3 regions of the Bacillus sp. FJAT-45350 genome follow, and region 2 is predicted to be linked to each of the others. Evidence: riboswitches for the same ligand, from Rfam matches in the RefSeq annotation. Region 2 holds a riboswitch; each other region holds the start of a gene.

Region 1 (10,426 bases), 1.1 Mb from region 2:
ACGACTTCTAAGAATTTCAAACAACTTATCATGAACTCCTATTGGACGACCATACGAAAATTCAACATCTGGATATGTTTCCTTTGCATGATCTATCGCTTCAGGAATATGAATTTTTGAATGACCAGCAGAAAAGAACATCATCGGAATAAGCGCTACCTTTGTTGCTCCTCTTTCCACACAGCGAGCAATCCCTTGTCCAATAGTCGGTGTAGCAAACTCTAAAAAGGATGACTCCACAATTGGTACATCTAAATCCCCTTTCATAGATTCAATAAATTGAAGAATTTGCTCATTCCCCTCTTGCTTCTTACTACCATGACCAATAAATAAAACTGCTTTCATTTTCTTCTCCTCCTTCAAGTTAATCTCCACAAGCCATATCTACTAAAACTTGCTCAGGCATTTCTTTGAACGTAAAACCTTCAATCCTTTGAACTCTCTTAAAGAATTTGTGGAACCTTTCATTTGGCAAACCACGCTCACGAAAATCCTCAACAATGCGAGAAACGATATCTACAATTTGTTCTGCTGTTAATTCTTCTGCTACCAATTGTCCTACTTGTGCATTACGACCAGTTGTTTTTGCACCTAAGAATAAGTCAAAACCTTTTCCTCTTCTAAAAATAATTCCAATATCATTTGTTGGTGCGCTATAGCACGCCATACCACATCCATTAAATCCGATATTTAATCTCTTAGGAACACTAATACCTCCTAAAAGATGTTGAAGCTCTTCCACTTGAGGAATGGAATCCTTTTTATCACCATCACAAAAGTCACAAGCCTTTATATTAACAACATCTCCAATTGGATGAAGTAAAAGCCCTTCCTCTGTTAACTGATTGATAATCGTATTTGAATCTGCTGTTACGACAGATAATTTAAGCTGATGATCAGGTGTATATTCAATAGTTCCTTTTTCTCCAACAACATTACCTAAAACAAGCATTTGCTTTGCAGAAAATGCTTTATTGGCAATGCCTGGAGAAACGGAAAATTCAAACACAGAATCTTGCTTAAATACGTTATCTGATTCTTCCACTTCTTGTTTATTTTCTGAATATGAATTACCTAGCTTTGTTAACGCTTCTTCTGCTAATTCAACAGAAGATATTTCTTCTTGTTCGACTAAAGCTTGGCCCTGATGCAATGCCCAAGGCTCTGCTTCTTCTTGTAAACGTTGGTGAGGCTTCAGCTTTTGGTCGTCTGCGTTCAATGTATACTTTCTTTGATATCCTCTAGGTGTAATCATTTTGCCGTCGTATAAGAAGGTTGAATTATTACCAATAACGACTGTCGTCAGCATACCAATCTCATGTTCAAGCATATTTTCTAAGTCTGTAATGACGATTTGTTGTCGTTCACGATACGCACTTTTCACTAATCCAACAGGTGTATTTGGGGAACGATGCTCAAGTAAAATTTTCTGTGTTTCTTCGATTTGTCTCGTACGTCGTCCACTTTTCGGATTGTATAAAGCAATAACAAAATCAGCTTCTGCAGCAGCCTTTACCCGTTTTTTTATTAATTCCCATGGGGTAAGATGGTCACTTAAACTAATCGTACACGCATCATGCATGACAGGAGCCCCTAGTAAGGAGGCACAAGAGTTAATTGCTGATACACCAGGTATGATTTCTACTTCAACTCCCGTTTCCTCTTTCCAACCTTTTTCAATTAATACTTCATATACGAGTCCAGCCATTCCATAAACACCAGCGTCACCACTTGAAATCACCGCCACTTTTTTTCCTGTTTCCGCTTGACGAATCGCCTCCTGTGCTCGGCTTACTTCTTCCGTCATCCCAGTACGAACAATCTCTTGTGTCGTAAGTAACGGACGAATAATATCTATGTATGTGTTATAGCCAATGATTGAATCGCTCTCAATTAAAGCCTCTTTTGCTCGGTGTGTCATTTGTTCCTCACTACCTGGTCCAAAACCAAGCACAAGTAATTTTCCTCTTTTTTTCTCACTCATAAAATTACACTCCCTTCAAATTTAATTAAAACTATAATAGAACTTACGCACACTCATTTATTTCTAAAACATGATACTTTCCTTTTAAACAACAACAAAAAAAGCACCCCCAACTCTGATTAGATAAGAGTTAGAGATGCCTATATACAAAATTGTATGTAGCTGCAAATACAATGAAAACATAAGTAGACAAGGAATTTGCTCCCTAACACTTCCCCATCTCCCGTAGGTCAAACAGTGTCGATAGAAAAGGCAGGTTTCCTGGCTCATAGTATACGTTCTCTACCCTTCCCATTCATTGAACAGTGGATATATAAGAGAACAACCTATTTTACAGTGGCGGGACCGCGTCGGACTTTCACCGAACTTCCCTCTTACGAAGATTTGCTAAAATCTTCACCTTTTCCCTATCATTATGTAGTTATCTTGTTACTAGATTATAGATTACTTGGTTTTTTGTCAATACTATTTCAAAATTTCTGTCGAATGTGAAAAGACAAAGTGTATTTTCGCCTGAGTTTATATGGACTTACTTATATGAAAAAAGCACCCAAAGAATGGATGCTCTAACGGACACTTGATTTTAGTTCTTTGACTTCTTTCTCGCTTTCAATAACTTTCATTGTCAGTTCATTTAAAATTGAGGTAATTTCTGAGTTATCCCCTACTCGAGAAGAAATAGCTGAAATTTGATTTTGTAAAATTTTTTGATTTTGTTCAATGTCGTCTAATCGATTTGTTACTGTTCTGAATTTCTCGTCTAATAATTCTGAAATTACATATACTAATTTGTTTTCTTCCATTTGAATCCCCTCCCCATAACAATCTATATTATAACAGGAAGAGTCTCCTTTAGAAATGTTAGAGTTTAGCTTATCAAGTCGAATGTATAGACTTTCTTACTAATTAGAACTACTTAAGAAGACTTATAGAGGTTGTTCAAAAAGAACAACCTCTATGCAATGAGCGTAGCCGCTGTATTCTTTTAAAAGCCTTGCTAGGAGTGATTTTCTCCTAGCAAGGCTCACAGCGTGTGAAGCCATTGTCACTACCTTTTGAACATGCTCTTATAGAACTTACTCCCAATAATTTTTTCTTCTATAAAAATCATAAATATCCTTTTCATATTTTCTATCTATAGGTTGATCAGGAAAAAATTCAGGGCTATTTTTCACTTCGTCTTTTGTTATATTCACACGAACATGCTTCGCTGACCAATTAATTTCCTCAATCCAATCTTTTGCAATAATAACATTTCTTGATGGGAGCCATTTTACTGTATCGACCATGAAATAGCGTATTGTCCAGGTTTTATCTTCAATTATCATATCTTTCACCTGTCCAAATTCATCATCCAAAGCAAAGATACCATAACCAGTCACAGCACCAGTAATTTCTTTTACACTTCGTAAGTGATGATTTACTTCCGTATCGACATATTCTTTTTCATAATCAGATGATAATGTAGCTAAATCTCTAGCATAGCTACCATGACCCCAAACTCCTAGTGGCGACCAATAATACGGGTAGCCAAAATAATGATGGTAATCTAGCTCCATTTGCTTTGATACAGGTCTAGCAAAATCAATATCAGGACTATTTTTCACTTGCTCTTTAGTTAATTCAACATAAATAATTTCATCCTCTATATTTACTTTCTCTACTGAAATAGGTGATAGTAATACTTTACCACCAGGAAACCATGGAATCGTATTAACAACAATATACCTTACCGTCCATTTTTCATCTTCAAAATAAAAATCGTCTATTTTACCAACTTCGCCGTCCTTTGCCATAACCGTAAATCTTCTTAATAGATTTTCATACAAAAACATCGGAATACCTCCCTAAATAATTACTATTACTATCTATTTATCTAGTAACCGAGAAAGCCATTGATTAAACTTCATACAAAATTAATGGCAAATTATGAATTTAAAATTTCAGCATGAAAACTAAAATAGACGTGGATAGTTTATTATCCACGCCTAACTAACATCCTCTATTCATGTTTGGTTATTTTTATATACAACAATAATTTGCAATAAAAGTTCTATTGCTTTTACGCTTCTGCCAACGCATTCTCTTCAATCTCAAATCCTAGGTCTTCAATAATATGATGGTCGTCTATTACTTCTTGTCCCTTTGTCGTTAAATAGTCGCCAACAAAAATTGAATTCGCTGCATATAATGCTAATGGTTGCAATGTACGTAGATTCACTTCACGACCACCTGATACACGTATTTCTTTAGTTGGATTAATAAATCTCATTAGCGCTAAAACTTTTAATGACTTCATCGGCTTTGTTCTAGAATAGTTTTCTAAAGGCGTTCCTGGAATGGCATGAAGGAAGTTTACCGGAATTGAGTCGGCGTCAATATCTCTTAACGCATAGGCCATTTCAACAATTTGCACATCTGTTTCCCCCATTCCGATAATCACACCAGAACATGGTGATAATCCTGCTCCTTTCACATCTTCAACAGTCTGAACACGTTGATCATATGCATGAGACGATGTGATATTACCGTGATTATCTTTATGAGTATTGATATTGTGATTGTAACGATGAACTCCTGCCTCTTTTAAACGCTTTGCCTTATCTTGATTAAGAATTCCTAAGCAAGCACAAATCTTTAGAGGCATTGTAGAAGTAATTTCTTTGACTGCATCTATTACTTGCTCTAATTCACCATCTGTTGGACCTCTTCCACTTGCCACAATACAATATGTACCAGCTTTTCTATTCATCGCTTCTTTCGCACCTGCTAGTAGAGTCTCTTTATCTAGCAATGTATACTTTTCAACTGGTGCACTTGAAACAGTAGATTGGGAGCAATAGCCACAGTCTTCAGGACACAATCCACTTTTGGCGTTAATAATCATATTTAGCTTTACTTTTTTCCCATAGTATTGCTTCCGTACACGAAAGGCAGCTTGCATAATCGGAAGTACTTCATCGTCATCTGCTTGTAAGACAGTAACACCCTCTTCAATTGATAGAATTTCTCCATTTAAGACTTTGTCCGCCATTTGCTCCCAACGATTTTTTGTATTTGTTATAGACATTCGAACACCCCTTCGTTAACTTTTTATAATATAAAGTTAACATTTAAAGTAGAAATTGACAATAGTTTTTGAACAATTCCAATAACAACTAGTAAAAAAGAGCCATGAAGCAATGTTTCTACACATCTACTTCTTGACTCTTCAGATTTTGTAACCATATTTCAAATTGTTGTTGACGTTTCTCTTTACAAATTGGCAACTCATCTATTAATTTTTTTAACAAAAGTTTACGATGCTTCTCTAGTTTTAGTTCCCTTAAAACTTTTTTTCTAGCTTCAAAAAGAAATTCGAGCTCTTCTTCCACATTCTCATCATAAATAGTAGCTAATTCATCCTTAATTTTCTTTGCTAGACTTGGACTTGCTCCGCTTGTAGAAATCGAAATAGCTAATTTTCCCCTTCTCATAACAGCTGGTACATGAAAATCACATTTTTGGTCATCAATCATATTCACTAGTTGAGTTTCCTCAGCTGTATGAAAAACTTTTAGATTTACTTCTCGGTTACTTGTTGCGGCAAAAATAAGTGTTGCACCTAGTAGGTACTCTTCTTTAAAAATATCTTGAATCCATGTTATGTTATCTTCTGTGAGAAAATTTTTCAATTCATTACAAAGCTCCGGAGAAACTATCATTATATTTGCTCTAGTTTCAAGTAACCCCTTCACCTTTCTAAAAGCAACTCGACCGCCCCCGATGACAACTATCTTTTTATTTTTTAATTTTAGGTTGATTGGATAGTCATACACAAGCAGCCCTCCGCTAACCGACAAGATGAACGATTTTCATTATATACACATGCTGTGCCATTTAATCCTTCTTTTATTCGTTTCTTCAGGACATTTACCAATAATCGATGATAGCCTAAGTAATTGCATAGCTGAATATCTTTATTTTCCGTAAGTTGTTTGATAGATTGTATCTTTTGTTCCATTCGTTTCATCAAAATACCAGTAAATAATAAATAAGGGATGACAATTATTTTCTGTTGGCTTCCACTCACTACTTTTGTTAAGCCTTCATCAAAGTTCGGTCTAGTAGCAGCTAGATAGCAGATTTCAACCTCTTTAACAGGATATTGCTCCCAAATGAGGCGAGCGATTTTTGCTAAATCACTATTTGCATCTGAATCACTGCTTCCTCTTCCAACTAGTAGAACTGACACTTCTTGTCTTTCCTCAAATGTAAAGCTATCAGAAACAGATAATCCGCCTTCAATTAACCGATCCCCTACTATATCAATCATATTTTGTTCTACGCCTAATGGTTTACCATAGGTGAATTTAATATGAGGGTATTTTTTTTTCGCCTCTTTAATTTCAATTGGTATATCCACTTTTGCATGACCGGCACTTAAAAGAAGGACTGGAATTACCGTGATTGCTGTAGCCCCTTTAGACATACATAGTGCAATTCCCTCTTTTATAGAAGGTTCTGCTATTTCTATATAACAATGCTCTTGTATCGGAAAATCGATTACATTTTTTACTCTTTCAATAAAACTTTCGAACTGATAATTTCCTTCTTTTACTCTACTACCATGTCCAACGTATAAAATAGCTTGCACGACTCTCACCTAACCTATCGTTACTACTGTAAGTGCAGAAATTAGAGCTTCTACAGTTGGTTCTTCTAATTTGTGGTCAACGTTTATCCCTAACTTACCTGCAGCGTCCGAGGACTTTTCACCAAATGTAATTACCTTCTTATCTTGGAAGAAGGATAATGGTTCACTATACAGTTCAGCAATTTTTTCTAGTAACGTTGGTATAGATTCAGCACTTGGAAAAACGATCGTATTAATTCTTTTATCTTCATCAAGTAATTTAAATGTTGTTGATGATTGACTCACATACTCTATTTTATGTGTAACCAAATAGTCAAATGCATTTCCCCATTTTTCAACTAGCCTATCCATTTTAGCTACAGCTTGCTCTTCCCCTATAACAAGAAGCTTTGCAGGAGTCGTTAATGTCTCAACTAGATGGGCTATACAACCAAAAGTCTCTAATGCTCGTAATGACTTTACTGATCCACCATAAAAATCAGCCTCAATCATGCGAATATCAACTTTATAGTATGATAGTGCTTTAAAAAACTGATTTACACTTTCTGGAGAGGTAAAAACAATTTGGTTATATTGAGTAACCTTTTCAATTACTTCTTCTGCTTGTTTTTCTTTTATCTGTGATTGCAATATAAAGCGTGGGAACTCAAAGACCTCTGCCCCATTTTCAATCAATGCTGGAGCTAACTTTCCTTGTTCAGTTCCTGTTCTAGCTAATAATATGTGCTTCCCAAAAAGCGGCTTCTTTTCAAACCACTGAAGTTTTTCACGAAGAGAGACAATATCTCCAACAAGAGTTATCGCAGGATTTTGAAAATTCAATTCCTCTACTTTCCTTGAAATAGTTTCTAATGTTCCCTCTAACGTTTTTTGTCTTCCATATGTTCCCCATTGAATCAATATAACAGGGGTTGATGGTCTACGACCGCAGCTAATTAATTGGTTTGTAATATAATTCAAATTACCTATCCCCATATAAAAAGCAATCGTATCTACTCCCTTAGATAATGACTCCCAATCAATTGTTGGCTTTCCTTCTTCAGATTTGTTATGACCAGCGACTACTGCAAAAGAACTCCCGTGTTCTCTGTGTGTCACAGGGATACCTGCATAAGTACTTGCTGCGATACCAGCTGTAATACCTGGTACTATTTCATACTCAATATCATTTTCTGTAAGAGCTTCTGCCTCTTCACCAACTCTTCCAAAAACACAAGGGTCTCCACCTTTTAAACGAACAACGACTTTACCTTCTTTACCTTTTTCAACTAATAAATCATTTATTGCTTCCTGGCGTACTATGTGACGATCAGGTAATTTCCCACAATAGATAAGTTCAGTATTTGCTGGAGCATACTCTAACAGGAGCGGATTGACAAGACGGTCATATAAAATAACGTCAGCTTTCTTTATGCACTCGAGTCCTTTAACTGTAAGTAATTGAATATCACCAGGTCCTGCACCAACTAAATAAACTTTGCCATTTTTCATCTAACAGTCCTCCTGTTCACTTATCCCGACTTTTTTTATATGTTTTATAAGTATATAAGAGAAAAGAATAATTTACAATATAGAGTTGAATCATGAATCTTTACATAGCTTAAGGGATGTCCCAAAAAGTATACATTGGGACATCCCTTCTAAACTAACGCATTATAGACCAAGTTAATTTCTCACTAGGAAATTTGTCTCAAACTCATGAGCTGGCAGTGGTTTACTAATGAAATATCCTTGAATCTCATTACAATTATGTTTTCTCAGGAATTGAAGTTGCTCTAAATCCTCAACCCCTTCAGCAATCACCTTTAAATGTAAACTATGAGACATGGCAATAATTGCTCGTACAATTGAAGAATCACCTGTTTTTGTAATTTCATCAACAAAAGATTTATCAATTTTTAACGTATCAATCGGATAATCCTTTAAATAGCTTAAAGATGAATAACCAGTCCCAAAGTCATCTATAGATATACTTATTCCCTTTTCACGAATAGAGTGTAACTTATGATTAACAAACTCTTTCTCGTGAACTGCAATGTTTTCTGTAATTTCTAACTCTAAATATTGTGGGTCAAGATTAGTTTCTTTTAATATCATCTCAATATTTTGAACAAGTCCACTTTCTTGAAATTGACGGACAGAGAGATTAACAGATACTCGTATTGGTGCGTAGCCTTTCTCCTGCCACTGCTTGTTTTGTATACATGCCTGTTTAATGACCCAATCACCTATAGGAACAATCAGACCTGTTTCTTCAGCAATGGGTATAAATTCAGCAGGTGAAACAAAACCAAGTTCACTATTTTTCCAACGAAGTAAAGCTTCCATCCCGATAACCTGTTCCGTAGCTACATTTACTTTCGGCTGATAGAATAATTCAAGTTCATTGTTCTCGAGAGCTTTCCGTAAATTTTTCTCGATTAATACTTCCCTACTTATCGCACTATCCATATCGGAAATATAAAATTGGAAATTGTTTTTACCTTCTGCCTTTACACGATTAATCGCAATATCAGCCTTTTGAGCTAATTCTTCTATAGTTTCTCCATCTTGTGGAAAAACACTAATTCCGATACTACATGTCGTAAAGTGATCATTGCGGTCCAAGCGAAATGCTACATCAAGAGCACTTAATATACGCCTAGCTAATTGTTTAATCTCTTCACAAGTTACTGTACTTAAGGAAATGATAAATTCATCCCCACCATATCGTGCAATAATATCCTCTGGACGTAAACTATCTTTTAATCTTGCTGCTACAGATTTTAATAATAAGTCCCCGTATCTATGCCCAAATGTATCATTAATCATTTTGAAACGATCTAAATCAATACATAAAATAGCCACTTGCTCATTATCTTTTTCTGCCTTTTTTAGTATTTCAATTAATTTGTGTCTAAAATAACGTCTATTAGGAAGTCCTGTTAACTCATCATAATAAGCTAAGTAACGAGCTCTCTCTTCAGCCTTTTTACGCTCAGTTATATCTGTACGAATCGAAACATATTGGTATGGCTTTCCATGTTCATTCAGAAATGGAACGATTGTTGTATGTACCCAATATTGTTGCCCATCTTTTGCCTTATTTTTGACTTCACCCTTCCACACTTTGCCATTGGCGATTGTCTTCCACATCTCAGCAAAGAATTCTTTTGGATGATAACCAGAATTTACAATTCGATGGTCCTGCCCTAATAATTCACCTCTAGTATATTTTGAAATTTCACAAAACTTATCATTCACATAACGAATGGAACCATTAGGCTCTGTTACAGCAATAATAGATGATTGATCTAAAGCGAATTTAATATCCTTTAATTCCTTTAATGATGTTTTAGAATCGTATTCCGCCCGTTTACGTTTTGAAATATCCTTCATCATTAAAAGAATACCTATAAAGCTTCCATCCCCATCATATAAATGAACAGAAGAAAAATTAATATCAATTAACAGCCCACTTCGCTTTTGAAAAATTGCTTCTCTACCTTCAATGACTTCCTCTGATTGAAGTGTTTCTAAAATGATTTCATTTCCATCATCATTAAAAAAAACAGGGAAATATCGACCTAATATCTCTCCTTCACGCCAACCAAACATTGATTCTGCTCCGTAGTTCAACATCTTCACTTCACCATTAAAATTTATAACGATAATGGCAATTGGTGAAGATTGAACAAGGGTTTTAAGTATATCAGGGTTTTCCCATAGCTTATTTTTTATTGCACGCTCTTCATTTTTCATTATGTTGCAACCTTCTTTCAAAAACCAATTTTATTACTTATCAGGTTACACCTGTTCTTTTATTT
Region 2 (10,426 bases):
AAATACGCATGTTGCATTTCATCTCGTTGAATATAACTAATCATTGTACTTGTTTTAAGCATCTTTTGCTGTCGAGCAAGATGATAGAAAAAGGCAAAGCCAGCATAAAAATAAATACCTTCTAAATTAATTGAGTTTACACATAGATATAACAAGTTTTTCAAATTCGGGTTAAGACGAAATGCTTCATAAGATTCTAAAATCAGTTCATTACGTTTTTGTACTAATGGATCATCTTTTGCTTGATTAAAACGTTCAATTTGCTCATCTAAAGGGACGAGAGAACTTAATATATAAGAATAAGATTCATTGTGGACCGCTTCTTGCTGTGAAATAACAGCAAATATTGCTTTAAAGCTAGGATCTGTCACATAGTCCATCACATGAGTCATCGTTGGTGTCTGAAGACTATCAAGTGATGCTAATTGTGTGTTAATTCTCAAAAATGTATCTTGCTCTTTCGATGATAATTGATTCCATTGTTTAATATCATCTTGCATATTAATTTCTTGTGCCTTCCAAAAGTTGGATAATAACACATGATAGAAATCATACATTTGTGGATACGCAATATCGTTCCAATTTAATATCCCTGATGACCGACCATTTACAATTCCTGTTGATCTATTTGGATACTCTGTGTTTAGTAATTTAATTTTTGTTAAAGCGTTTTGTCCATTCATCGTTTCTCCTCCTCTAACTATGACAAGCTTGACATTCATCTATTTCAGATTGTGAAGTACTTCGAACATAGTAAGTCGTCTTTAATTTTTGCTTCCAAGCCTCTAGATGAAGATTTAGTAAGTCGATTGCTTTTATATTATGGCGTACATAAAGATTAAAGCTAATCGATTGGTCAATATGCCTTTGCCTACTTGCATTTTGTTTAATACTCCACCGTTGGTCTAATTCATATCTTGCTTTTTTATAATAAGGATACGTGGTATGAGTTAGTTCTGGTGCTGTCACTATGAACTTAAAGTTTTTCTTTTCCTCAGCATATTCAACAGCATATAAAGGATCAATACCATCAGTTGAGCCACCTATTTTCGCTGTGGAAGAGTTAGGAGCAACCGCCATCATCCAGCCGTTCCGCACCCCATTTACGCGAACTTCCTCAAGTAAGTTCAACCATTGTTTTGATTCATAACCTTTTCTTTGAAAATAATCTCCAGTATGCCATTCGGACCCCTCGAATTGACTATAAGCACCTTTTTCTTTAGCTAACTCCATTGAGCTTTGAATTGTGTAATATGCTATTGTTTCATAAAGCTCATCTGCATATTGAACCGCTTCCTTAGACTCCCAATGTATCCCTTTGGTAGCAAGCAAATGATGCCAGCCAAATGTTCCTAATCCAACTGCACGAAATTTTTTATTCGTTATTTGTGCTTGTCCCACCGTTATCGTATTCAGATCAATTACATTATCTAGCATTCTCATTTGAATAGGAATTAAGCGTCCTAGCACATTAGCTTTTACAGCATTCGGAAGGTGAATTGATGATAAATTACAAACGACAAAATCACCCGGCTTACGGACAATCACAATGTTTCCGTCCTCATCTTGATATTCCTTTACAATCTGAGTTGCGGACATATTTTGCGTAATTTCAGTACATAAATTGCTACAAAAGATTGAAGTGCGCCCTTTTCCAAGGATGTGCTTATTCGGATTTTGGCGATTTACTTCGTCTCTATAGAACATATATGGCGTACCCGTTTCTAATTGAGCAACCATAATTCGCTTCATTACGTCCATCGCTCGGTATGTTTTACGTGGAAGTAACGGATGATTTACTGCTTCTTCATATTTTTCTGTAAAATATTTTCTACCTGTATCATCAAAAAAGTCTTCTAACCCTAATGCCTTCCCCTTATCATCTTTCCATCCCATGATTTGCTTTACTTGATGAGGACAAAATGTCGACCAGTACCCGATACTTTTTCCACTATCATCAACTTCCTGTAGTTTTTCCATAAATAAATCAGGAACTGTCACACCTGTAAAAATATCATGTGCCTTTCGACGCTCATCACCGTTATTAGTTTTTAAATCTAAAAATCCATTCATAATATCTTTATGAAACAAATCAAGGTAAACAGCGATTGCTCCTTGACGTTGACCTAATTGATCAACACTAACAGCAGTGTCATTTACTAGTCGAATCCATGGTACTACTCCTGAAGAGTTTTCTTTAAAGCTCTTAATATCTGAACCTAACGCACGGACTTTTCCGTAATAAATGCCTATTCCCCCACCATCTTTACTTAATCTCGCATTGTCCCAGTTATTTAAATAAATGCTATCTAATGAGTCATCAACTGTATCAATGAAACATGATGACAATTGACCGAAGCTCTTTCCTGCATTTGCTAACGTAGGAGTAGCTACCGTCATATATAAATTACTTAATGCCCAGTAAGCTTCTTTTACTAGTGATAGTCGCTTTTCTTTTGATTCTTGTTGCATTAAAGTCATCGCAATAATCATAAATCGCTCTTGTGGTAACTCAAATATATGTTTCTCATGGTCTCTAGCTAGATACCTGTCTGCCAGTAAAAATAGTCCAATGAAATTAAATAAGTTATCACGTGTTGACTCTATTACAGTCATTAACTCATCGACCTCTTCGAAACTGTAAGAACCGAATAGACTCGGTGAGTATATTCCTTTTTCAGTTAATAATTTTATAAGTTGATAGAAATCACCGTATTTTTGTGAAGGATCATACCCACGGCTTTCAGAAGCTTTTTTATACAATTCATTCAAATAGAGTTTCGATGCTAAAAACGTCCAATTCGGTTGGTCAATAGATATATGATGTAGGGCATATAATAACGATTGTTGGTTGGCATCCTCTTCATCTACATCCTTTATCCTATCTAGTAATTCTTTTGCATTAATTCCGTATTTATTAGTCACTTCTTGTATAGCAGCAATAACAGTAGAACGTTGTTCAGAATCAGTTGGTATACTCATATATTTCTCCTTTAATTTTCAATAGTTGACGTTTTTTATAAAAAACAAAACCTGTAAAGCAGAGTGCGAATATGCTTTCACTTATCCAACATGAAAGATTTTAAAGTTTGTTGACAACAAAAAAACTCCTCCGAAATCGGAAGAGTAATTGGAATATAAACGGTACATAAAGAAAAATAAGGAAAGATAAATACCCCTACTGTACCGTTTCGACTTCTCACCCCCCGAAGAAATGAAACTTTTTGGAATAAATCGGCAGGTCTCCTGACTTGTGCTTCTTCTTACTCTGAGCCTTCCCATACAAGCACCTTTAAGTTACTTATACAGTGGTTTATCTCATTTCATCCACACTTACAGTTGCGGGGACAGTTCTGGACTTTCACCAGATTCCCTATTAAGTCTACTAACATAGACACCTATTATTCCGCAAATCACAATATTTAGTTATGCTTTATGTAACTATTACTATATATTGTTATATACTAAATGTAAACATAGAATTTATTTATAAGCAAAGTGGGGTCAGTCCCCCACTTTGCTAACGCGTTAAATTACAGGTGGACTGACCCCTCAATTGAAGAAGGCGATAGCTTTATGCTGCTATCGCTCTCGTTTTATTTATCTTTTATATAAAAGTATATAGCTCTTGATTTATTCCATTAAATGCTTCTTCTACATTTTCATGATTTGTTGAGGCATCGTCCAACCCAGCTAAGTTAATGGTAACATCTCTTATCGTAATTTGAGTATTTTCATTGTTTAAAATAGTAATATTTCGCTCTCGAAGACCTTTTATAAAATCACTAGTATAAGAGTTACCCCACTCATGGTTACCAGATACAAAGAAAACCTTTTGATTAATGGTTGTTATATTCTCAATAAGAGAAAAAACATGTTTAAAATCATCTGTGCTCCTATCAATAAGGTCTCCTGTTATCACAATAATGTCTGCGTCAAGGTTTTCCACGGTATTAATTAATTTTTCATTGTTAACTCCAAAAACTTTATTATGTAAATCACTAATTTGTAAAACAGTGAATTCAGAATTACTAGGAATTATCTTTGTTTGAAATTGGACAGTATTTACTTTGAATTCATTCGTATCAAAATAAATTTTCGCTGATAAAATAATAATACATACGAATATTGTAGATAATATCAACCTCTTTTTCATTCTATTCTTCCTCTTTCTTCTTTAGGAAATTAGACAATATACCCACACTTTTTCAATCGTGGGATTTCCGATCCCTTCCCATTTAAAATTATAACCAAAATAATATCCATTACCGTTCTTGAAAATTCTTTAATCTGGTACTGCGAAACCTACCTGTAACAAAAAAGAGTGCCTCAGCACCCTAGTTATTACTTTTATTTTTTAGTATATATAGTTCTCTCTCTAGTTTATTTACCTTGTCAGCGATAAAGTCTACGTCAGTAATTCTTGATTCATTAGTTAATTCAAACAGCCCTCCAACACCTTCGAGCTTTGATTGAATAGTATCAAATCGATTATGCATTTGTGATTTCATACTTTTCATTTCTTTACTCATTTCAGTAAGTAAATCAAGAATTTGCTTCTCCACGTTATCACCTATACTATTATTATAATAGATGTTTCGTAGACAAGCACTATTTTTTGGTTAGATAACGTCTACCTATTTTCATTGAGAATAGTCAAGAGAGCGGTTTACTAGCGCTCCCTCCTACTTAACTTTTCTTGCTATTTTCCATCCACTACTTCTTTCAATATCTCATAAGATCTCTTTTGTTTGTCGCGGTCATAAATGTACGTGACAGCCATAACTTCATCAGCATTGTATCTAGCTTGAAATTCCTTCAATTGTGTACGGATTGAATCTTTACTTCCTACTAATGTCATTCGGTGCTTAGCTAACACCATTTGTTTTTCCGATTCATTCCATAAATCGTCCATATTCTCAACCGGTGGGTATAACGGATGGCGGCCACGACGGGTCATGTATAACGAGCGTTGTAGCATTGTTGTAGCCTCGAATTCGGCTTCCTCATCTGTTTCAGCTGCTACTACTCCGAGACATGTGATCACATATGGCTCATCTAAATATTCAGAAGGCTTGAAGTTGTTGCGATAAATAGAAAGTGCTTCACCTAAATACGTTGGTGCAAAATGAGACGCGAACGCATATGGTAAACCTAGTTTTGCTGCTAAGATTGCTGATTCTGTTGACGAGCCAAGAATATAGAGTGGAACATTCCTTCCTACACCAGGAAATGCTTTTACAAACTCTTGCTTCTCTTCAGGACCGAAATATCTAAGTAAATCGTTCACATCCTGAGGAAATGTATAGACAGATTCGTGCTGAGAGCGTCTAAGTGCATTTGCCGTTGACATATCAGTACCCGGTGCCCTTCCAAGACCTAAGTCAACTCGCTTAGGATAAATCGTTTCCAATGTTCCAAATTGTTCTGCGACAATTAAAGGTGAATGGTTCGGTAACATAATCCCACCAGAACCGACTCGGATTTTTTCCGTATTCTCCAACGTATGTTTGATTAATATAGACGTTGCAGAACTAACCAGAGCCGCTGCATTATGATGCTCAGCAATCCAATAGCGTGAGTATCCCATCTTCTCTGTTGCTTGCGCCAAGTCAACCATGGCATCAATTGCTTCTTTATCCCCCTCCCCTTTACGAACTGGAACTAAATTTAACACTGAAACTGGTATGTTACTATTTGACATAGTTTCTTCCTCCCAATAAACCTAATTATATTTATCAACCCGATTACATGAACAAACGCAAAATATTCAAAAAACATCTAGATTATATCATCTATAAGATGATAACTGCCAATATGTGATAAGAAATTTTAAAAGATGATTCTTGAACCAATAGAAAACTATCAGATATAAAAAAACTTTTAACCATCCTATTAAAACTCCTTTGTAAACAAATTGTAATACTATTCTTGGATCTTCATTCATAGGGATAAGTTATATCAAAAGCTATTAAAAGCTAAGTTTACTAGGAGGATACAAATGAAAAAACTAATTTTTGTGTTAACATTACTAGCAGCCTTTTGTTTTACTGGATCTACTTTTGCATATACGGTTCAAGAAGGAGACACAATGTCAAAGATAGCCCGAGACAATGGTTTTACATTAAAAGAATTAGCAATTGCGAACCCACAAGTTACGAACCTTGATTTGATTTTTGCAGGTCAGGAAATTAATATACATATTGAAAAACAACCTGAAGTAAAAGTGAAAAGTGCTCATATGAATTACATAAGTCTTTCAGAAAAAGAAATCGATCTAGTAGCTCGAATTGTACGAGCCGAAGCTCAAACAGAACCTTTTGAAGGAAAAGTAGCTGTAGCCAATGTCGTATTAAATCGAGTAGAAAGCGATCAATTTCCTGACACAGTTGAAGAAGTGATTTATCAACCTAGACAATTTCAACCTGTTGCTAATGGACAAGTTAACAGGCCAGCTGACGAAGAATCGATAGAAGCTGTAGAAGCTGCGTTAACAGGTATGGGAGAAGTTTCTGAGGATACATTATTCTTTTACAATCCTGATATAGCGACCAGTCGTTGGCTTGATTCCAGAGAAACATCTAATGTTATTGGTCAACATGTATTTAAGTACTAAGTGAGTTAACGGAGTAAAATTAGATAAGGGGTGTCTAAGAAGGTATCTATCTACCTCTTAGAACACCCTTTTGATTTTATTTCTTTACAGATTCTATTAATTCATTTAACTCTGGTGTGAATCCTTTGATAGCACGGTCCCCAACTACAGTTACAGGTATCCCCATAAACCCAAATTTCTCAACCTCTTCACGGTATTCTTTATTTTTCATAATATCCCTTACCTCAAATGGTATGCCTTCTTCTGTTAGCGCTTTTTTAACATAAGTACACTCAACACAATCTTCCGCTGAATATACAATCACTTGTTTACTCAAATTTATTGCCTCCTTTAGCGTTACAATATATGATCTTATTATAGCGAAAATAATAGGATGGAAGAAATCATTTGTTCTATGAATCTCATTTAAACTGAAAAAAGGATGTGTTGATGTGGTTTATGTTGAAGTTAATTCAAAATCCTGTCCGCTGTGTGGGAGTAGCAATGATTGCTCCAAAGCTGAAGGTTGCTGGTGTAATGATGAAAAGTTTCCTAAAGAGATATTGGAACTCGTGCCTCCAGAACATCGTAGGAAAACGTGTATATGTAAAAACTGTCTTGAAAAATTTAAAGAGAATTCATAGTGCGTGTGCCACTTGTTAGCCCAATACCTTTTCTATGTAGGTATTGGGCATTTTTTTAGGCTTAATTAACACATTCTAAAATTGTGGTAAATTATCTAAATTATTTTCTTGAATACCGTCTGGTTCGCTACGTAAAATATCCCGACCATATTTATGGAACACATCGACATGTGCCAAGTTCCCTTCTTTTGCTTCTTGAAGAGCTGTTACATAATCAAGCTCTCTCCCCGACTCTGTTTTAATCGCAATGATATCTCCATCGTCATTTTTTCTTACTGCGACAACTTGTTCCTTTCCATCGCTTGCGGTAGGATCATATTCCATTTTTGCTTGCTCTTGACCTTGCTTCTTATAATCGTTGTACACTTGTTCAAATCGATCCATATAGTTATCATCCTTTCACATTAAGGTACATGAATAGAGTGTGTGTTATATTGGAAAACTATCCCTTTCATTTTAAATACTTAACAAAAAAAAAATAACTATGCCGTCCTCACAGTTTTTGATTATGATATACTTGCAATTAACTTACTTGTTCTATCCTTTTCACACGATAAACGGCGATTAAACAAGTACAAGATGAAAGAATGGAGAGAGGTTTTTTGAAAAAGATTATTGTCACAGGAAGTAGCTTTACAGTCTTAATAGCTTTAGGGTTAGTTATTGCAGGAAATCATTTTTACAGTGAAGCCATAAAACGAGGTCAGATAGTTGAACTCCATAAGGAAACAGACGTCGTCCCAGTATCAACGAATAACCAAAATAAAATTGATGAAGCTATTCAATGGTTTGATAACCAAGAATTTAAAATAGAAACGATTACTTCAGAGGATGGTCTTTTACTTGAGGCTTTATTTCTAGAGAATGAAAAGACAACTGGCAAAACGGTTATACTTGCTCACGGTTTTCGAAATGATCGAGAGTCCATGAAAGAATTTGTCCAGTTTTACTATAATCAGGGTTTCAATATTTTACTGCCTGACTCCAGAGGCCATGGAAAAAGCGAGGGTGATTATATTGGCTTTGGCTGGCATGACCGACTAGATTATCAACAATGGATTCAGGTACTTATCGATAAAAAAAACAGCAAGCATATCCTACTTCATGGAACTTCAATGGGTGCTGCGACTGTATTAATGACCAGTGGCGAGAAATTACCTCAAGAGGTGAAAGGAATCATTGCAGATAGTGGGTATACTTCAGCCAAAGATATACTGACGTATCAGCTTAAGCATTTATATAACCTACCAGCTTTCCCTATGGTGCCTGTTACAAGTGCGATTACGAATGTACGAGCTGGGTTTACATTCGGTGAAGCCTCTGTACTAAACCAAGTAGAAAAAAACACTCGTCCTTTATTGATCATACATGGTGAAAAAGATGAGCTTGTCCCTACTTCAATGGCCCATCATATTTATGAAGCTGCAAGTGGAGAAAAAGAATTATGGACTGTGCCTTATGCTGGCCATATTAAATCCTATACTGTTGCAACTGAAAAATACGAGCAACGGCTAAAGGATTTTATAGCTAAAGTGATTGAGGAATAGAAGTTAAAGTGGGGGTCAGTCCCCCACTTTATTAACGCATTAACTCACTAGGGGACTGACCCCGCATCTTCTAATTTATAACCCCCCTACATAAACGTAAACAAAATCGCAGTTAATAAAACTGTAAATAATAAATAGATCGCAATGAGTATCGCCATCAACAACAGAGTTGCTTTACAATAATTCTTTTTATTCTTATTAACATCTGAACCGAATCCCCATACAAACAGCATGACAATATTAACTAACGGAATCGCCAATATTATCAAAGTGATCAGCCAATCCTTAACAGACATAACTTTTTCATCAGGCCCTACTTGTTGCAAAGTTTCGGTACTCATTTAAGTTAGCCCCCTCTGGTAATGATAAATACTTACCATGTCTTGTTGCATTCATATGTTGACATGACATGTCTAATAACTATATAGCTTGTAACTAAAAACCCCTGACCATCAAGCTCTGATACTGCTTTATGGTCAGGGGTTTATTTAACTCTTTATTACGTAGACACTCGCCTATTTCTTTAAAAATCCGGACAGATGCCCACCCAATTTAGTGACTTCTACATAGCTATATACAGTAATCACTCAAAAGGAGGAATTCTTCATGAGTCACGTACCAGCAACAACAGGTTTTTCATTAATCGTCGTATTATTTATCCTGCTTATTATTGTAGGGTCTGCCTACACATTTTAATATAACTAAAAAGTGGGGGTCAGTCCCCCACTTTATTAACGTATTAACTTATTGGGGGACTGACCCCTCATCATTTATTTTTAATATTCTTTTACATGAGGTTATAATTACTTCAACCAACACTAGTCCAAATCCAATTGGTACTAAAAAGTATATTGGATAATGAATTAAGAGACTACCACCTATTGGAATAGCCATCTTGTCACTCAATCCACTCATCGCAAATTTCCAACCATAAACCATCAACAATCCAAAGATGACAATTTCAATAAATAGTAAGATATACGTTACTGTATTTTGCACTCGGAACGGAGCTTTTTCTATTAACTCTCCTAGTCTTGGTAAGATCCCCGAACTGTACGTGTACGCTAATGCTGGAAAGATAGCTAGTGGCATAAAGTAAAATTGGACAAGTTCATAGGTACCTGAAATGGGGGCTGTGAAGACATTTCTAAGAAATACATCTGTAACTATGAGAAGCATCATCCCTAGAATACTAATTCCACTAATATACACTCCGATTAATTTTAAGACTTCATGTATTTTTTCGATTTTAAAAAATATACTCTTCACTCTACCACCTTCTTTCTATTATTCCATCGTACTTGGTAACCATGTAGCAAGTTCTGGAAATGCAATAAGCAGACCACCCACTACAATTCCTGCAACAATGGCAAATACAGTAGATGTACGGAAAATTTTCTCAATTGGTATTTTACTAACTCCACCTACTGCATATACACTAATACCTACTGGTGGGGTAATCATACCGATTGTACAAATGACCGCAAGGAGGATACCAAACCAAATAGGGTCTATCCCTGCTGCGATAATAATTGGTAGAATGATTGGTACAGTCATCAAAATAACCGCAACTCCTTCAATGAACATGAACAAGAAGAAGTAAAAGATTGAAATAATAATTAATAAAAGAATTGGCGATT
Region 3 (10,426 bases), 990 kb from region 2:
CTTAGCTGTTATTGCAATTGCTTTAGGTTATACGTTCTACTCTAATTTCTTTGCTGATAGGTCAACAGTTCGTGTAGGTGACGAAGCAGTAAATTTTGTTTTAACAGATTTAAATGGTGAGCGTATAGAATTAGCAGAATTAAGAGGCAACGGTGTATTCCTTAATTTTTGGGGAACATATTGTCCACCATGTGAACGAGAAATGCCTTATATGGAGAATCTTTATAATGTTTATAAGGATAAAGGGGTAGAAATTATTGCAGTTAATGTCGACGAACCAGAGCTGACAGTACGGACATTTGTTGACAGGTATAAGCTAACTTTTCCTATCGTAATTGATAAAGGACGAAATGTATTAGATGCTTATGGGGTTAGCCCATTACCAACAACGTTACTAATTGATGAATATGGTGAAGTACAAAAGGTTCATATTGGTGGTATGACAGAAAGGCAAGTAGAAGACTTCATGGAGTTAATTGTACCTAAATCCTAGATAGGACAAAGATACGCTAATACACTATTAGTTTTTAGCCTCCTAAATAGAAGAGATAAATGGGGTGTTCAAATGGATAAATTCAAGTGCGAATGTGGTCATGAGAATCCATATGGAACGGTCATTTGTGAATCGTGCGGTAAACCTTTAGTGGAAGAGGAGAAAAAAGGGTTACTAAATATGCGTTATGAAGGAGTTGCACGACGTTCACAAACATATAATCGAACATTTATTGATAAGATTTGGAATTTCTTTTCATCGGTAAAAGTTGGTGTATGGATCATTGTTCTAACGTTGGTAGCATCATCACTCGGGACTATATTCCCTCAACAATTTTATATCCCACCATTAGTAAACCCAGCTGTATATTACTATGAAGAGTATGGAATTGCTGGTCAGATTTATTATCAGTTAGGATTCCATAACTTATATGGCTCTTGGTGGTACATGCTGTTACTAGCGGCATTAGGTATCTCGTTAATTATAGCTAGTCTTGACCGTGTTGTGCCATTGTATCGTGCACTTAAGAAACAACGTGTAACAAGACATTCAGGTTTTATGGAAAGACAGCGAATTTTTGGTGTATCTAAAGTCGATGATATTGATGAGGATATTAAGAAGGCTGTAAAGCAATTGAAAGACAAAAAATACAATATTTCTGAAGAAAATGGAAACATTGTTGCTGAAAAGGGACGCTTTGCTCGTTGGGGTCCCTATGTAAATCATGTAGGTCTTATTATCTTTTTAATTGGTTGTATGCTGAGATACTTTCCAGGAATGTATATTGATGAATTTGTTTGGGTTCGTGAAGGGGAAACTGCTGTTATCCCTGGTACACAGGGGGAATATCACCTTAAGAATGAGCAGTTTATTATTGAATTATATGATGAAGAGGATGAGAGATTTAGAGATGCTCTTGAAAGAAATCAAGGTCCTGTTGTTCAAACTTACCAAACAAATGCTATTCTTTATCAACGACAAGAGGCTGGGACAGTTGGTGAGGAACGAGAATTAGTAGAAGTAGATCGCCATAATATCCGAGTAAATCAACCATTTAAGTTTGATGGATTTGCACTTTATCAAGTAGATTATAAGTTAAATGAATTCCACGAAATGAGCTTTCGTTTAGAGCAAAAAAAGACTGGAGATACATTTGGAAGAATAGACGTTAACTTATCAAACCCCGAAACAGAGTATGATCTTGGAGAAGGGTATAAAGTAAAATTATTGCAATACTTTCCTGATTATTTCTTTAATGATCAAGGTCATCCTGCAACTCGATCGAGAGTTCCTGATAATCCTGCCTTTATCTTTGAAATGATAACTCCAGAACATCCAGAAGAAGGAGAAGTAAGCTTTGTAGCAATACGTCAAAATCTTGAACCGTTTGGAGAAAATGATTACCGTATGAGCTTTGCTGATATTACGACAAAAAACGTAACTGCTCTCACAGTTCGTAAGGATAACACGTTAGGAATTATCATCGCTGGTGGAGTTATTTTTATGATTGGATTAGTTCAAGGATCATATTGGGCACATCGCCGAATTTGGATTCAAAGAATTAATAATGAGGTGTGGGTCGCAGGTCATACAAATAAAAACTGGACGGCATTAATGGGCGATATTGAAAAAGGAATTGAAGGTACAAACATTACAAAACCAGTCGACCAAGTTATTAAGAAAGAGAAAGAAGAAGAGAAAGAGAAGGAGAATAACTCCTAAGGAGGAACATGTAAATGGCAGCTTTAAGTGGCAACCTTTTGTTAATTGCCTTTTTCTTATATTTAGCATCAACGATTTTTTTCGCCGTTTCTGTAACTGGGAAAAAATGGCGTGATAAACAAGGTGAAATGACAGGGAATCGTTGGGGAACTTTTGGATTCATTTTCTCAATCATTGGTTTCTTATTTGCAATGGGCTATTTCATTACACGCTGGATGGTTGCAGGTCATGCACCAGTAAGTAATATGTTTGAATATACAACGTTCTTAGGAATAATGATGGGACTTGCATTTATTATTATATATGCAATCTATCGCTCAAATGTAATTGGTCTATTTACAATGCCAATTGTAATGTTAATTATTGCGTACGCTTCTTTGTTTCCGCAGGAAGTTGCGCCACTTATACCTGCATTACAAAGTTATTGGTTAAAGATTCATGTAATTACTACAGCACTTGGTCAAGGTATTCTAGCTATTGGTTTTGCTGCTGGACTTGTTTATTTGGTTCGTACGATTGATTACAAACAAAAGAATAAAAAAACACGTTCATTAGAATTTATTATGTACTCATTAGTTAGTATTTTTGGGTATATCGTAATAGCTTATGCATTCAATGCTTTAAATTATGAGGCTACATTCAGCTATACGAATGAATTTGGCCAAGAGGCTGAAATGGTCTATACACTTCCTCCGTTAGTAGGTCCTAATGAGGGACAATTAATGACGGATAATGCTATATCTCCAATTGTATATATGCCTGAATGGATGAAGAGTAATGATTTAAATACGGTTATTTGGTCATTATTATCAGGTATTGTCCTATATTGGCTATTACGTTTAATCTTAAGAAAGCCAATAGGGGCTGCAATACAACCGTTATTAAAAGGAGTTAGTCCTGAAAAGGTAGATGAAGCTAGTTATCGTGCAATTGCTATTGGTTTCCCAGTCTTTACTCTCGGAGGTTTAATATTTGCAATGATTTGGGCACAAATTGCTTGGACACGATTTTGGGGTTGGGACCCGAAAGAAGTGTGGGCACTTATTACATTCTTGTATTATGCCGCTTATCTTCATTTACGTTTATCAAGAGGGTGGCATGGAGAGAGATCTGCATGGTTATGTGTTATCGGGTTTGCAATCATCATGTTTAACTTAATATTTGTTAACTTAGTTATCGCAGGGCTACATTCGTACGCTTAAAAAAGTGCCATATATTCTAATAATATTACTAAAGAGTTGTCTCAAAAGGTCCAATATAGTGAGTTCAGGAAGCAGTAATCGCTCCTGTATGTTGCGCTTGCTTTGAGAAAACCACGCATAGCAAGCTTTAAAAGATGCAACGGCTTCGCTCATTACTTAAAAAGGCTGCTGGAAAAGTGAAAATCGCACTTTTTCAGCAGCCTTCCTTTTAGGGCAACTCTTTTTATTCATAAAGGGTATGACATCTGTTACAATAAAATATGATAATGTCGAATAATGATGTATTGTTTTTATATAGAGGAGGTAGAGTTATGGAGCAAGAGGCTAGAATATTAGTTGTTGATGATGAGGAAAGAATTCGTCGTTTACTACGTATGTATTTAGAACGTGAAAATTATTATGTAGAAGACGCTGAAAATGGTGAAGAAGCAGTAAAGTTAGGACTTGAGAATGAATATGATTTAATTTTACTTGATATCATGATGCCCGGTATGGACGGAATAGAAGTTTGTCAGGAGTTACGAAAGACAAAAGCAACTCCCATTATTATGTTAACAGCAAAAGGTGAAGAGGCGAACCGTGTTCAAGGCTTTGAAGCAGGAACAGATGACTATATTGTAAAACCATTTAGTCCTAGAGAAGTCGTGTTACGTGTGAAAGCGTTATTACGTCGTTCGTCCTCTACGAAGTTTTTACACACCGATACAGCGGCTAAAGATGTTCTTGTTTTTCAACATCTGACGATTGATAATGACGCTCATCGTGTAAGTGTTAATGGCTCTGAGATTAACTTAACACCTAAAGAATATGAACTATTATATTATCTTGCTCAATCACCAGACAAAGTGTTCTCTCGTGAACAATTACTGAAAGATGTATGGAATTATGATTTCTTTGGTGATTTACGTACAGTCGATACACATATTAAGAGACTACGTGAAAAGCTTAACCGTGTGTCACCTGAGGCAGCTAGTATGATTTCCACTGTATGGGGTGTTGGTTACAAATTTGAGGCTGCGAAAGAATGATGTTTTGGAGAAGTGTAGTAGGGAAGCTTTGGTTTACAATTTTATTTTTAGTTTCTGTCGTACTAGCTATTTTAATGGTGTTGCTTATGCAATTCTTCGAACGATTTCATGTAAGTGAAGCTGAATCTCATTTAATGAATCATGCGTCGATGATAGCGACAATTCTAGAGGAATATGGAAACAGAGAAGCTGCACTTTCAACGATTTCGATGATTGCAAAAGCCTATGATACCAAGGTTGTCATTATTGGTAGAGAGGATCACTGGTATTCAAAAAATGGAGACTCGATCGCTAATTTGCCGATCGAGACTTTTTATGAAGACCCACTATTATCGAGAGCACTAGAAGGAGATTCAACGGTTATGACACAAGGAGATTTTCCATTCCATGAAGATGGGGTAGAAGTTCATACTGAAGTCATGATTGTTGGAGTACCGATTGATAATCTGTTTGGAGATATGGGAGCAGTTTATTTATATCAATCTCTAACAGCAATAAAAGAGACAACAGCTGAAACAAAACGAATTATTTATTTTTCAGCAGGAGTTGCGATTGTATTAACGACTATTTTTGCTTTCTTTCTTTCAACGCGTATCACGTCTCCATTACGAAAAATGCGGCAAGTTTCTTTTGAAGTGTCAGAAGGCAAATTTGATACGAAAGTACCTATACTTACAACGGATGAAATTGGTCAATTAGCGATTGCTTTTAATCGAATGGGTAGAGAATTAAATAAAAATTTAATGGCATTGAATCAAGAGAAGGAACAGCTCTCACGAATTCTAAGTAGTATGGCAGATGGAGTTATTACGTTAAATCGTAAAGGCGAAATTGTCGTAACAAATCCTCCGGCAGATGTATTTATTCAATCATGGTACTTTGAACAAGGGATGCTACCTGAAAATGGTGATGATTTACCTAAAGCAATTAAAAAGCTGTTTCAAAAAGTTGTTGCTCTAGAAAAAGAACAAATGACGGAAGTAGCTATACAAGGACGAAATTGGGCTATATTGATGACACCTCTTTATGATGACACCTTCGTTCGTGGTGCTGTAGCTGTTATTAGAGATATGACTGAGGAACGTCGCTTAGATAAACTTCGTAAAGATTTTATCGCGAATGTTTCCCATGAATTACGCACGCCTATTTCCATGCTTCAAGGGTATAGTGAGGCAATTATTGATGATATTGCTCAGTCCGATGAGGAAAAGAAAGAAATCGCTCAAATTATTTATGATGAATCATTACGTATGGGGCGTTTAGTAAATGAATTACTAGACTTGGCAAGAATGGAAGCTGGTCATATTCAATTGAATCAGGAAGATATCAATGTAAGTGAATATACAGAACGAGTACTACGTAAGTTCCAAGGGTTAGTAAAAGAGCATAAGATTTACTTAGAATCAGATATTAAAGGTGAGTCAATAAGAGGCTTTATTGACCCAGACAGGATAGACCAGGTCTTAACAAACTTAATTTCTAATGCGATTCGTCATACTGAGGAAAATGGTAGTGTGAAAGTGTCAGTATCGGCTAATGAAAATGAAATTAAGTTTGATGTAAAAGATACTGGTTCAGGAATCCCAGAAGAGGATTTACCATTCGTGTTTGAACGATTCTATAAAGCAGATAAGGCTAGAACACGTGGACGAGCTGGTACAGGATTAGGTCTAGCGATAGTGAAAAACATTGTAGAAGCTCATGGTGGACAAATTTCTGTTCATAGCAAAATAAATGAAGGAACGACATTTTCCTTTATTTTACCTCGATATAATGAAGAATAAAGAGAAATAGAGCGAAAATCATTGTTTCATACGTAACAATGAGGATTAATTGAGATTTATTTAAAAGGCCATTACGGTTTTTAAGTAAATCTCTTTTTTTTTTTTGAAATATTTACTCTATGTTATTAAAGTCTTAAAGAAACCATTGACAATGATAATCGTTATCGTTAAAATGTTGTTATTGAAAATGATTTTCATTAACGATTATTTATGAGGGGGAAATGGAATGGAAAGTACTCTTTCGTCTAATAAAGAACAGTATGTCATTGCAGGAATGTATGAAACAAAAAGCTCTCACTGTACACATCCCATCATTTTTGTTGGGATGTGTACAAATACAACACAATTAAATTAATAATTGAAGGGATGATTTTATATGTCAAGAGCATTATTAATCTATGCGAGCATGTCTGGTAATACTGAATCTGTTGCGGATTTAGTTGAAGTGGGATTGAAGAACAAAGGTGTTAAAGTCTTTAAAAAAGAAGTTATGGAATGCGATACAAGTATATTAGAGGGGTATGATGCAGTACTTTTAGGAGCTTATACATGGGGAGACGGTGAATTGCCTGATGAGTTTTTGGACTTCTATGAAGAAATGGCAGGTATTGATTTATCAGGAAAGAAATTTGCTATCTTTGGAACAGGGGATACCTCTTATCCTGAATTTTGCGGTGCGGTAGATTTACTTGAAGCAATGGTAGCCGAAAAAAATGGAGTAATAGTATTACCAGGGTTAAAAATAGAATTAAGTCCTGATGAAGATGAGGAAACTTGCAAGTTGTTTGGGGAGAATTTTGCAGAAAAAATAGCATAGAAATTACAAAGTGTTGAGGCTGATTAGCTTTAACACTTTTTTGTTTAGCAAGGAAACTAAAAAATACTGTATTGTAGTGGGAGCAAAGAAAAAGATGGACTAAATTTCTATAACTTATTGTATGATAAACTGAATAAGAGTAGTGTTTAACTACCTATTTTGACATAAATAAAAAGAGATTCATTCTACGATTGTTTTAATAAGGAACGTATTCAGCATTGTAATGAGAAAAATTCACTTAAAAGTTTAGGAGAAAACACTGTCAAAATACAAAAAATTGTGTATAATTGAGACGTAATTCGTTGTTGAACTACATAATAAATTCTTTAAGGTCACTTATAATAAGTGTTAATAGGGAAGTTGGTGAAAATCCAACACGGTCCCGCCACTGTAAATACTAGAATCTTTCAATGAACCACTGTCTTTTGATGGGAAGGGGAAAGTTTCGTTATAGTATGAGTCAGGAGACCTGCCTTAAAGTATTGTGAATCCTTCGAGGAAAAGGTGAAGCAGGTTGGATAGAAACTACTTTTATAAGTTGTCTATACTTTCTGCAAATAAAGTCCTCGTCATAGGGCTTTATTTTTTTACCTTTTAGTTCATAACTACAAACTCAAGAAAAACAGAGGAGATGGAGAATTTGAAGAAATGTTTAACAATACTTATGGCTCTTCTAGTTACACTTATTCTACTAGTAGGTTGTAACACAACAGATACAACTGTAGAAGCGCCAGATGAAGACCAAGCGATAGAAACTGAACAAGAAGATGTTGTTGAGGGAGAAGGGGACGAAGACCAATTCCCATTAACGCTAACAGATGCAATGGATAATGAAGTAACGATTGAAGAAGAACCGAAACGAATTGTTTCGTTAATTCCTAGCATTACGGAAACTATTTTTGCCCTTGATAAGGGAGAATATTTAGTAGGAAGAACTGATTGGTGTAATTACCCTGAAGCAGCGTTAGAAGTTGATAGTGTAGGAGGAATGGAGTTCGATGTTGAAAAGCTACTTTCACTTACACCTGATCTAGTTATCTCTCATGCATCAGGCGCACATAGCTCTGCAGATGGGTTAGACCAACTACGAAATGCTGGTGTAACAGTTGTAGTTGTAAATGATGCAACATCAATTGATGATGTATACAAAGCAATTGCGATGATTGCCAATGTGACGGGTGCTGTTGATAAAGGAGAGGAAATTGTTTCAGAGATGACAGCAACATTCGAGGAAATAGCTGCTAAGGCAAGTGCTATTTCAGTAAATGACCAGGTAAAGGTTTGGGTTGAAGTTTCACCTGCTCCAGAAATTTATACAACTGGAAAAGGTACGTTTTTAGATGAGATGTTACAAATGATAAATGCAACGAATGCTGCGAGTGAAGTTGATGGTTGGGCAATGTTTACTGAAGAAGAAGCTGTTGCTTTCAATCCAGATGTAATTGTTACTACTTATGGTTATTATGTTGAAAATCCAAGTGAACAAATTAAACAACGTTCTGCTTGGAAAGATGTGACTGCAGTTACGAATGATCGTATCTACGATGTTGATCCAGATCAAGTGACTCGTTCAGGCCCTCGTTTAGTAAAAGGAGTAGAAGAACTTGCAACGCGTATCTATCCAGACGTTTTTGCAGAATAACAAGTTCCTGTCCTATTTAATTGCACTATCATTTTTATTTTTATCAATCTTAATCGGTATTGCAAAGGGGAGTCTTTCGATTCCCTTTTCTACTATCATTTTGATTCTAGTAAATGTGGTAGTTCCATTAAATGTGGAGGTAGAGCCATTACTTACAAATATCGTTCTTGAAATCAGGGCTCCACGAGTGTTCCTAGCAATGATAGTTGGCGCTTCATTAGCACTTGCAGGAGCAGCATTTCAAGGTTTTTTAAAAAACCCTCTAGCTGACCCTTTCACATTAGGGGTTTCTTCTGGAGCAGCTGTAGGTGCTGTATTTGTATTGTTTTTTGGAATCACAATTCCTTTTTTAGGAGCATTTACTTTACCTATTATTAGTGTCTTCTTCGGTTTTTTAACTTTACTATTCGTTATTTTCTTTGCTAGACTTGTTCAAAAATCAATGTCGGCTGAAACGATAATTTTAGCCGGAATTATCGTAAGTTCTTTTCTTGGCTCCCTAATCTCATTAATGATTGCCTTAACCGGTGACGAATTAAGACAAATTATTAGCTGGCTCATGGGTAGTGTTGCAATGAGAGGGTGGAGTTATGTTGGCTTAATTATTCCTTTCTTTTTAATAGGATTCTTTCTGCTTCTTTTTAATACTCGAGAATTAAATGCACTGGCGTTTGGAGAAGAAACAGCAAGGCATCTTGGAGTTAACATACAAAAGCGAAAAATCATGATCTTGGCTGGAGCTTCGATTTTAACTGGTAGTGCAGTAGCGGTTTCGGGTACGATAGGCTTCGTTGGACTAGTTATTCCTCACTTAGTAAGGATAATATGGGGGGCAGACCATCGTCATCTTTTACCGCTATCAATGTTAATCGGTGGAGGGTTTCTCATTTTAACAGATTTAGTAGCAAGGACGATTATTGCTCCTACTGAATTACCGATAGGGGTCATCACTGCACTTATTGGAGGGCCTGTATTTGGGTTACTTCTGTTAAGGCAACGTCGTGGATTATAGCTGAAAGGAGGAGGACTCATGCTAAAGGTTCATACTATTACTGGTGGATATGGTGGGGAATCAATTATTGAGAATGTCTCGTTTGAGGTAAAAAAAGGAGAGATCTTTGGAATCCTCGGACCAAATGGGAGTGGTAAAACGACGTTATTAAAAATGATTAGTGGTTCTTTGCCCTTTCAAAAAGGGCAAATACATATTAATGGAAAAGCTATTGTGGATTATTCATCAAAAGAGTTAGCGCGCACAATGGCTGTCCTTCCACAGCATTCTGATTCTGCATTTACGTATTCTGTTTATGATATCGTTGCTTTAGGACGTTACCCATATCAAAAAGGTATGTTTCACTTTTCATCTAGTAAAGATGAAAAAATGATTGAGTATGCGATGAAACAAACGGATGTCTACCAGTTTCGTGATAAATCATTCTTAGAGTTAAGTGGTGGAGAACGTCAGCGTGTATTACTAGCTCGGTCCCTGGCACAAGAACCAAAGCTACTTTTATTAGATGAGCCAACGAACCATTTAGATATATCCTTTCAAATGAGTCTATTAGACTCATTAAAAGAATGGTCTCGAGAGCATCAGCTAACGGTCATCTCAATTTTGCATGACTTAAATATGGCGAGTCTTTATTGTGATCGAATCCTTCTTTTAGATAAAGGAGAAACTGTAGCACTAAATCGTCCAGTTCATGTGATGGAAGAGGGGCAATTGCAAGAAGTTTAT

Evidence for each region. Region 2 has a riboswitch for cobalamin ahead of CD003_RS05240 (ribonucleoside-diphosphate reductase subunit alpha). Riboswitches for the same ligand answer to the same signal wherever they lie in the genome.
Region 1: linked by a shared signal. The riboswitch ahead of cobJ (precorrin-3B C(17)-methyltransferase) and the one ahead of CD003_RS05240 (ribonucleoside-diphosphate reductase subunit alpha) in region 2 are both predicted to bind cobalamin.
Region 3: linked by a shared signal. The riboswitch ahead of CD003_RS10185 (helical backbone metal receptor) and the one ahead of CD003_RS05240 (ribonucleoside-diphosphate reductase subunit alpha) in region 2 are both predicted to bind cobalamin.

What each region holds. Positions count from the first base shown of each region.
Region 1 covers NZ_NISU01000001.1:2,148,941-2,159,366, forward strand. Annotated here, with positions in the region: gene CD003_RS10785 (sirohydrochlorin chelatase) at 1-345, opposite strand, end outside; gene cobJ (precorrin-3B C(17)-methyltransferase) at 365-1,984, opposite strand; cobalamin riboswitch at 2,219-2,403, opposite strand; gene CD003_RS10795 (hypothetical protein) at 2,551-2,787, opposite strand; gene CD003_RS10800 (PRC-barrel domain-containing protein) at 3,061-3,819, opposite strand; gene bioB (biotin synthase BioB) at 4,047-5,018, opposite strand; gene CD003_RS10810 (precorrin-2 dehydrogenase/sirohydrochlorin ferrochelatase family protein) at 5,173-5,802, opposite strand; gene CD003_RS10815 (sirohydrochlorin chelatase) at 5,778-6,620, opposite strand; gene cobA (uroporphyrinogen-III C-methyltransferase) at 6,630-8,111, opposite strand; gene CD003_RS10825 (sensor domain-containing protein) at 8,286-10,361, opposite strand.
Region 2 covers NZ_NISU01000001.1:1,040,061-1,050,486, reverse strand. Annotated here, with positions in the region: gene CD003_RS05245 (ribonucleotide-diphosphate reductase subunit beta) at 1-683, opposite strand, end outside; gene CD003_RS05240 (ribonucleoside-diphosphate reductase subunit alpha) at 697-2,982, opposite strand; cobalamin riboswitch at 3,220-3,417, opposite strand; gene CD003_RS05235 (metallophosphoesterase) at 3,608-4,156, opposite strand; gene CD003_RS05230 (hypothetical protein) at 4,338-4,565, opposite strand; gene CD003_RS05225 (LLM class flavin-dependent oxidoreductase) at 4,703-5,704, opposite strand; gene CD003_RS05220 (cell wall hydrolase) at 6,002-6,616, shown strand; gene CD003_RS05215 (glutaredoxin family protein) at 6,693-6,932, opposite strand; gene CD003_RS05210 (cysteine-rich CWC family protein) at 7,048-7,239, shown strand; gene CD003_RS05205 (DUF3892 domain-containing protein) at 7,315-7,623, opposite strand; gene CD003_RS05200 (alpha/beta hydrolase) at 7,842-8,786, shown strand; gene CD003_RS05195 (hypothetical protein) at 8,873-9,127, opposite strand; gene CD003_RS05190 (YjcZ family sporulation protein) at 9,393-9,482, shown strand; gene CD003_RS05185 (TRAP transporter small permease) at 9,531-10,055, opposite strand; gene CD003_RS05180 (TRAP transporter large permease) at 10,074-10,426, opposite strand, start outside.
Region 3 covers NZ_NISU01000001.1:2,028,334-2,038,759, reverse strand. Annotated here, with positions in the region: gene resA (thiol-disulfide oxidoreductase ResA) at 1-493, shown strand, start outside; gene resB (cytochrome c biogenesis protein ResB) at 566-2,215, shown strand; gene ccsB (c-type cytochrome biogenesis protein CcsB) at 2,230-3,417, shown strand; gene CD003_RS10200 (response regulator transcription factor) at 3,729-4,445, shown strand; gene CD003_RS10195 (ATP-binding protein) at 4,442-6,229, shown strand; gene CD003_RS22295 (hypothetical protein) at 6,456-6,584, shown strand; gene CD003_RS10190 (flavodoxin) at 6,606-7,046, shown strand; cobalamin riboswitch at 7,359-7,537, shown strand; gene CD003_RS10185 (helical backbone metal receptor) at 7,687-8,688, shown strand; gene CD003_RS10180 (FecCD family ABC transporter permease) at 8,651-9,700, shown strand; gene CD003_RS10175 (heme ABC transporter ATP-binding protein) at 9,719-10,426, shown strand, end outside.